2 linked regions of the Alloyangia pacifica genome follow. The protein of the gene in region 1 interacts with the protein of each later gene in a pairwise test. Links are inferred from orthologs where the notes say so. Each region holds a gene or a part of one and is shown in the gene's direction. Other genes may lie near its edges. The genes, in order: parE and CEW88_RS19410.

Region 1 (3,255 bases):
ACGACATGGAACTGAAGAACACCCAGTTCAACGTCTCGCTGAACTACCGCTTCTGATCCAGACGCGTTGCGGGGCCGCTGGCCCTGCGACCGATGCCCGGCCTCGTGATGAGGCCGGGCATTTCGTTTTTCCCTCGGGCTCCTGCGCCCGACGAAACTTTTCGCAGCCACCCCTCCCGTATTAGGGATTTCGTCATGAAGACGTTACACTCTTCCGCATGTGGCGCAGCGTTTCGATTCCCCTTCCGGCGATTGTCGCGGCCTGTACGGCCGCCCTGTCCGGCAGCCTCTTCGGCCTTCCCGCCGCGGCCACCTCACCCATTGCCGAGGTGATCTGCGAACCCTCGTCACGCATGACGCAGCGCCTGAAACGCCAGCAGGGCGCGACGCTTGCCTCCACCGGCCTGCGCAGCCCGGACGAAGTGCTCGAGCTCTGGCTCGACCCGCGCGACAACTGGACGATGGTCATCACCTATGCCTCCGGAACCTCCTGCATTGTCGCCATGGGCGCCCATTGGTCGCGCATGGAACCACAAGATCCGGCCTGATCCTCAGCGTCATCCCCATGATGATGGGGTGCGGGGCTTTTCCCGCAAGCCGCGCTCTGCCATAGTTGGCAACAACCAGAATCCGGGAACGAGCAGCAACACATGGCCGACGACCTCCTCGCCGCAACCGAATCCGCTTCCTATGACGCCTCTTCGATCGAGGTTCTCGAGGGGCTCGAACCGGTGCGGAAACGCCCCGGCATGTACATCGGCGGCACCGACGAGCGGGCGCTGCACCACATGGTGGCGGAGATCCTCGACAACTCGATGGACGAAGCGGTGGCCGGCCATGCCAACCGCATCGAGGTCGAGTTGCACGCCGATTATTCCGTCTCGATCCGCGACAACGGCCGCGGTATCCCGATCGACCCGCACCCCAAGTTCCCGGGCAAGTCGGCGCTCGAGGTGATCCTCTGCACGCTGCACGCGGGCGGCAAGTTCTCGGGCGACGCCTATGAGACCTCGGGCGGCCTGCATGGCGTCGGCGCCTCGGTGGTCAACGCGCTGTCGGACTCCATGGTCGTGCAGGTGGCGCGTAACAAGGAACTCTTCGAACAACGCTTCTCGCGCGGCATCCCGCAGGGCCCGGTCGAGAAGGTCGGCGCCGCGCCGAACCGCCGCGGCACCACGGTGACCTTCCACGCCGACGAGGAGATCTTCGGCCACCACCGCTTCAAGCCCTCGCGCATGCTGAAGATGGTGCGCTCCAAGGCGTATCTCTTCTCGGGCGTCGAGATCCGCTGGAAGTCCGCCATCCCCGACGGCGACACGCCGATGGAGGCGACCTTCCACTTCCCCGGCGGCCTCGCCGACTACCTGACCGAGAGCCTCGGCAGCGCCAGCACCTATGCCGACAAGCCCTTCTCGGGCACCGTCGACTTCCGCGAGAAGTTCAACGCCCCGGGCAAGGTGGAATGGGCGATCAACTGGACCCCGTCGCGCGACGGCTTCATCCAGTCCTACTGCAACACGGTTCCCACCCCCGAGGGCGGCACCCATGAAGCGGGCTTCTGGGCCGCGATCCTCAAGGGCATCCGCGCCTATGGCGAGTTGGTCAACAACAAGAAGGCCAACAACATCACCCGCGATGACCTGATGACCGGCGGCTGCGCACTGGTGTCCTGCTTCATCCGCGAGCCTGAGTTCGTCGGCCAGACCAAGGATCGGCTCGCCACCACCGAGGCGCAGCGCCTTGTGGAAGGCGCGGTGCGCGACCATTTCGACAACTGGCTGGCCTCTGACACCAAGTCGGCGGGCGCGATCCTCGACTTTCTGGTGCTGCGCGCCGAGGAGCGGCTGCGCCGCCGGCAGGAAAAGGAAACCGCCCGCAAGTCGGCCACCAAGAAGCTGCGCCTGCCGGGCAAGCTGACCGACTGTACCGCCAAGAGCCGCGAGGGCACCGAGCTTTTCATCGTCGAGGGTGACTCGGCCGGCGGCTCGGCCAAGGGCGCGCGCTTCCGCGAGACCCAGGCGCTGCTGCCGCTGAAGGGCAAGATCCTCAACGTGCTCGGCGCAGCCTCAAACAAACTGGGCTCCAACGCCGAGATCCGCGACCTCTGCGAGGCGCTCGGCGTCGGCATCGGCACGAAGTTCAACGTCGATGATCTGCGCTACGAGAAAATCATCATCATGACCGACGCGGACGTCGACGGCGCGCATATCGCCTCGCTGCTGATGACCTTCTTCTTCACACAGATGCGGCCGCTGATCGACAATGGCCACCTCTATCTTGCCTGCCCGCCGCTCTACCGGCTGACGCAGGGCGCCCGCCGCATCTATGTCGCCGATGACGCCGAGAAGGAGGCCATGCTGGCCAAAGGCCTCGGCGGCAAGGGCAAGATCGACGTACAGCGCTTCAAGGGTCTGGGCGAGATGGACGCCAAGGACCTCAAGGAAACAACGATGGATCCGGCGACGCGCAAGCTGATCCGCGTCACCATCGACGAGGACGAGCCCGGCGAGACCGGCGATCTGGTGGAGCGGCTGATGGGCAAAAAGCCCGAGTTGCGCTTCCAGTATATCCAGGAAAACGCGCGGTTCGTGGAAGAACTGGACGTCTGAGCCGGCGCAAGGCCGCGCGCGGCGGCGAAGAAGCACCCAAGGTGGTTGTTTTCCGCCCGCGTATGGCACACCCTATGGCTGTTCCATTCACGACAGACGAACGCCGAGCCCCATGACCAAAACGACGCTCCTGCGCCTTCAGATCACCAGCTTCGCGCTGGTTCATATCCCTCTTGTTGCCCTCGTGATCTATGCGCTCACCAATGGCGTCGCGGGCCACCTCGAGCTGCTGCTTGTGGCCCTACTTGCGACCGTGGTCGCCGCGATCGCGATCTGGATGACGCTCGGCCGCGCGCTTGGCGGTGACAGCCTGTCGGCTCAGAAGAGCGCGTAGAGCACCAGCGCAATCACGCCCAGCTTCACCGCGAGAACCAGCACCAGAAGGCCGCGGTTCTCGGGGGCAAGGAGGTCGCGCCAGACGCTGCGCGGTTCCGCGTCTCCGAAAAGCCGCGCCTGCAGCGCGGTGAAGACCCGGGGCGGCGGAACCTCGTCCTCGACCGGCCCCATGAAGCCGATGAAGCGGCTCTGCCAGAAATCCATCTCGCGCAGAAGCTCGGGGTCGCGTGCCACGGCACGCAGACCTTCGTCCTGCTCCTTCGCGGGCAGCAGGCCAAGCGCGAGCTCGGCGGCTAGCAGCGATTTCTCGG
Region 2 (3,090 bases), on another replicon or contig:
GACCGCCGAGGCCGCGGCCCGCCGCCGCCCGGGTATCGCCGAGACCTTCGCGCGCCGTCCGGAACTGGTCAGCCTGTGCCTGCTGATCGCCATCTGCGTCACAGTGGCGGTGATCAACCCGGCCTTCCTGTCGCCGACTTCGCTGATCGACATGGGGCGCGCCTCGGTGGTCACCGGGCTCTTCGCGCTGGGGGTCTTCGCGATCCTCGCGGCGGGGGGTATCGACGTCAGCTTCACCGCAATCGCGGCGCTCACCATGTACTCGCTGACGCTCTTCGTGCTGAAGGTCGCGCCGGGGCTGCCGATGGCGGCAATCCTGGTCATCGCCGTGCTCGGCGGCACCATGCTCGGGGCGGTCAACGGCTGGCTGGTGCACGGCCTCAAGGTGGCGGCGCTGATCGTCACCATCGGCACGCAATACCTGTTCCGAGGCATCCTGCTGGCCTTTGTCGGCACGGTCTGGCTGATGGAGCTGCCGCCGCAGATGGTCGCCTTCGGCAAGGCCTCGATGTTCGACGTCACCACCGCGAACGGCGCGACGGTGACGCTGCCCTGGTATTTCCTGGTCTTCCCGGCCGCCGCGCTGCTGACTTGGGTGATCTTCAACCGCACGCTGATGGGCCGCGCCATATTTGCCACCGGCGGCAACCCCGAGGTGGCGGCTCGGCTCGGCTACGACCAGCGCCGGGTGCATCTCTTCGTCTTCGCATTCGCCGGCGGGCTCGCCGGGCTGGCGGGGATCGTGCACGTCTGCGCCAACCGCATGGCCAATCCCTTCGACCTCGTGGGGACCGAGATCGGCGTGATCGCCGCCGTGGTGCTGGGCGGGGCGCGGATCACCGGCGGCACCGGCTCGGTCTTAGGCACCGTCACGGGCGTGCTGCTGATCACCGTAGTCAATAACGTGCTGGTGCTGGTGGGCATCCCCTCGACCTGGCAGCGCGTCGTGGTCGGCGCCTTCATCCTTCTCGCCGCGGCCTTCTTCGTGACCCGCCGCCGTAAACTGCAATCCCGAACCCGGAAGTGAGCCCATGAAGAAGTTTCTCAACAATCCCGAGGCCTTCGTCGACGAGATGCTCGACGGCATCTACCGCGCCCACCCTGAAGTGACCTATGCCGCAGGCGACTTGCGCTGCTACGTGACCGCCAATCCCGTGCCCGGCAAGGTGGGCATCGTCACCGGCGGCGGCTCGGGACACCTGCCGACTTTCCTCGGCTTCGTCGGCGAGACCATGCTCGACGGCTGCGCCGTGGGCGGGGTGTTCCAGTCGCCGAGCTCGGACCAGATCCTCGAGGTGACCAAATACGTCGACCAGGGCGCCGGGGTGCTCTACCTCTACGGCAACTACACCGGTGACATCATGAACTTCGACATGGCCGGCGAGCTGGCCGAGCTGGAGGACATCGCGACCCGCACCGTGATGGGCAATGACGATGTCGCCTCCTCGGTGGTCGGCGAAGAGCACAAGCGCCGCGGCGTGGCCGGGATCTTCTTTCTCTACAAGGCCGCCGGCGCGGCGGCGGCTCGGATGCTGCCGCTCGAAGAGGTCGCCCGCATCGCCGACAAGGCCCGCGCCCGCACCCGCACCATGGGGGTAGCTCTCTCGCCCTGCATCGTGCCCGAGGTGGGCAAGCCCGGTTTCGAGATCGGCGAGAACGAGATGGAGATCGGCATGGGCATCCATGGCGAGCCGGGTATCTCGCGCGAGACGATCAAGCCCGCCGACGAGGTGGTCGACACGATGATGGCGAAGATCTTCGCCGAGACCGACTACAATTCCGGCGACGAGGTGGCCGTCCTGCTCAACGGCCTCGGCGGCACGCCGCTCGAGGAACTCTACGTCCTGTTCCGCCGGGTCTCGATCCTGATGGAGGAGCGCGGCGTGAGGATCCGCCATTGCTGGCTCGGCGAGTTTGCCACGTCGATGGAAATGGCCGGGGCGTCGATCTCGGTGCTGCACCTCGACGACGAGCTGGAGCCGCTGATTGCCGAGCCGGCGAACACGCCGTTCTTCAAGCACATCAAGGGATAAGACCATGGCACTGACTGCGGAGCAGATGCGCTCGCTCTACACCGCCTGGGCCGAGCGCTTCGCGGCCGAGCGCGAGGCGCTGATCGCGCTCGACGGCAAGGTCGGCGACAGCGATCTCGGGATCACCATGTCCAAGGGCTTTGCCGCCGCCAACGAGGCGGTGCACGGGCTCGATGGCGCGTCCGTCGCCGGGCAGATGAAGGCGGCGGGGGCGGCGCTGGCCAAGGCCGCGCCCTCGACCATGGGCACATTAATGGCCACCGGTTTCCTGCGCGGCTTCAAGGCGCTGGAGGGCGCCGAGCAGTTCGGCACCGCCGAGGCGGCTGCCTTCTGGCGCGCCTATGCGGACGGTGTGGCGCAGCGCGGCAAGGCGCAGCTCGGCGACAAGACGGTACTCGACGTGCTCGACCCGATCGCCGCCGCGCTCGAGGGCAGCGACGTGGGTCTTTCTGGGGCGCTGGAGGCCGCGGCAGAGGCCGCGGAAGAAGCGCTGGAAGCGACCAAGCTGATGGTTGCGCAGCACGGCAAAGCGGCGGCCTTCCAGGAAAAATCGCGCGGCCTGCCGGATGCCGGCGGCACCGTGGCGCTGATCCTTATCGAGGTCATGCGCGACGTGGCACGGGATGCGGCGCAGGGCTGAGCCAGCCGCCACGACCGCGACGCACAGAAGGAGACAACATGCATTACAGGCAACTCGGACGCAGCGGGCTGAAGGTTTCGGCGCTCGCCATGGGCAGCTTCACCTTCGGCGGCAAGGGCGATTTCGGCATGGTGGGCGCGCAGGGCGTGCCCGAGGCGCAAAGGCTCATCGACACCTGCCTCGATCACGGCATCAATCTGCTCGATACAGCCAACATGTACTCGACGGGTCTGGCCGAGGAGATCCTCGGCGCGGCGCTCGAGGGGCGGCGCGAGAGGGTGCTGATCTCGTCCAAGGCGCGGATGCGCATCGGTGACGGGCCGAACGACGAGGGCGCCAGCCGCTGGCACCTGATCCGCGAGTGCGAGCGCAGCCTGAAGCGGCTGTGCACCGACCACATCGACATCTACCACATCC

Evidence for each region.
Region 2: the proteins of parE (region 1) and CEW88_RS19410 interact in binary tests that used the Escherichia coli proteins (3 or more experiments, as listed by UniProt). The link is inferred for Alloyangia pacifica from one-to-one orthologs.

What each region holds. Positions count from the first base shown.
Region 1 is NZ_CP022190.1:474,540-477,794, reverse strand. What follows is about bases 191-3,128. They hold parE (DNA topoisomerase IV subunit B), read left to right. Parts: upstream 191-649; coding sequence 650-2,608; downstream 2,609-3,128. Other genes in these bases: CEW88_RS15140 (hypothetical protein), read right to left, coding at 2,927-3,128; CEW88_RS15145 (hypothetical protein), read left to right, coding at 2,721-2,942; CEW88_RS15155 (hypothetical protein), read left to right, coding at 218-547. Also shown: CEW88_RS15160 (outer membrane protein), read left to right, coding at 1-56; more of CEW88_RS15140, read right to left, coding at 3,129-3,255. UniProt on the Escherichia coli protein: Topoisomerase IV is essential for chromosome segregation; it is the principal protein responsible for decatenating newly replicated chromosomes. It relaxes supercoiled DNA.
Region 2 is NZ_CP022191.1:49,065-52,154, reverse strand. Bases 260-3,032 are described here. They hold CEW88_RS19410 (dihydroxyacetone kinase subunit DhaK), read left to right. Parts: upstream 260-1,031; coding sequence 1,032-2,033; downstream 2,034-3,032. Other genes in these bases: CEW88_RS19400 (aldo/keto reductase), read left to right, coding at 2,712-3,032; CEW88_RS19405 (dihydroxyacetone kinase subunit L), read left to right, coding at 2,038-2,673; CEW88_RS19415 (ABC transporter permease), read left to right, coding at 260-1,027. Also shown: more of CEW88_RS19415, read left to right, coding at 1-259; more of CEW88_RS19400, read left to right, coding at 3,033-3,090. UniProt on the Escherichia coli protein: Dihydroxyacetone binding subunit of the dihydroxyacetone kinase, which is responsible for the phosphoenolpyruvate (PEP)-dependent phosphorylation of dihydroxyacetone via a phosphoryl group transfer from DhaL-ATP.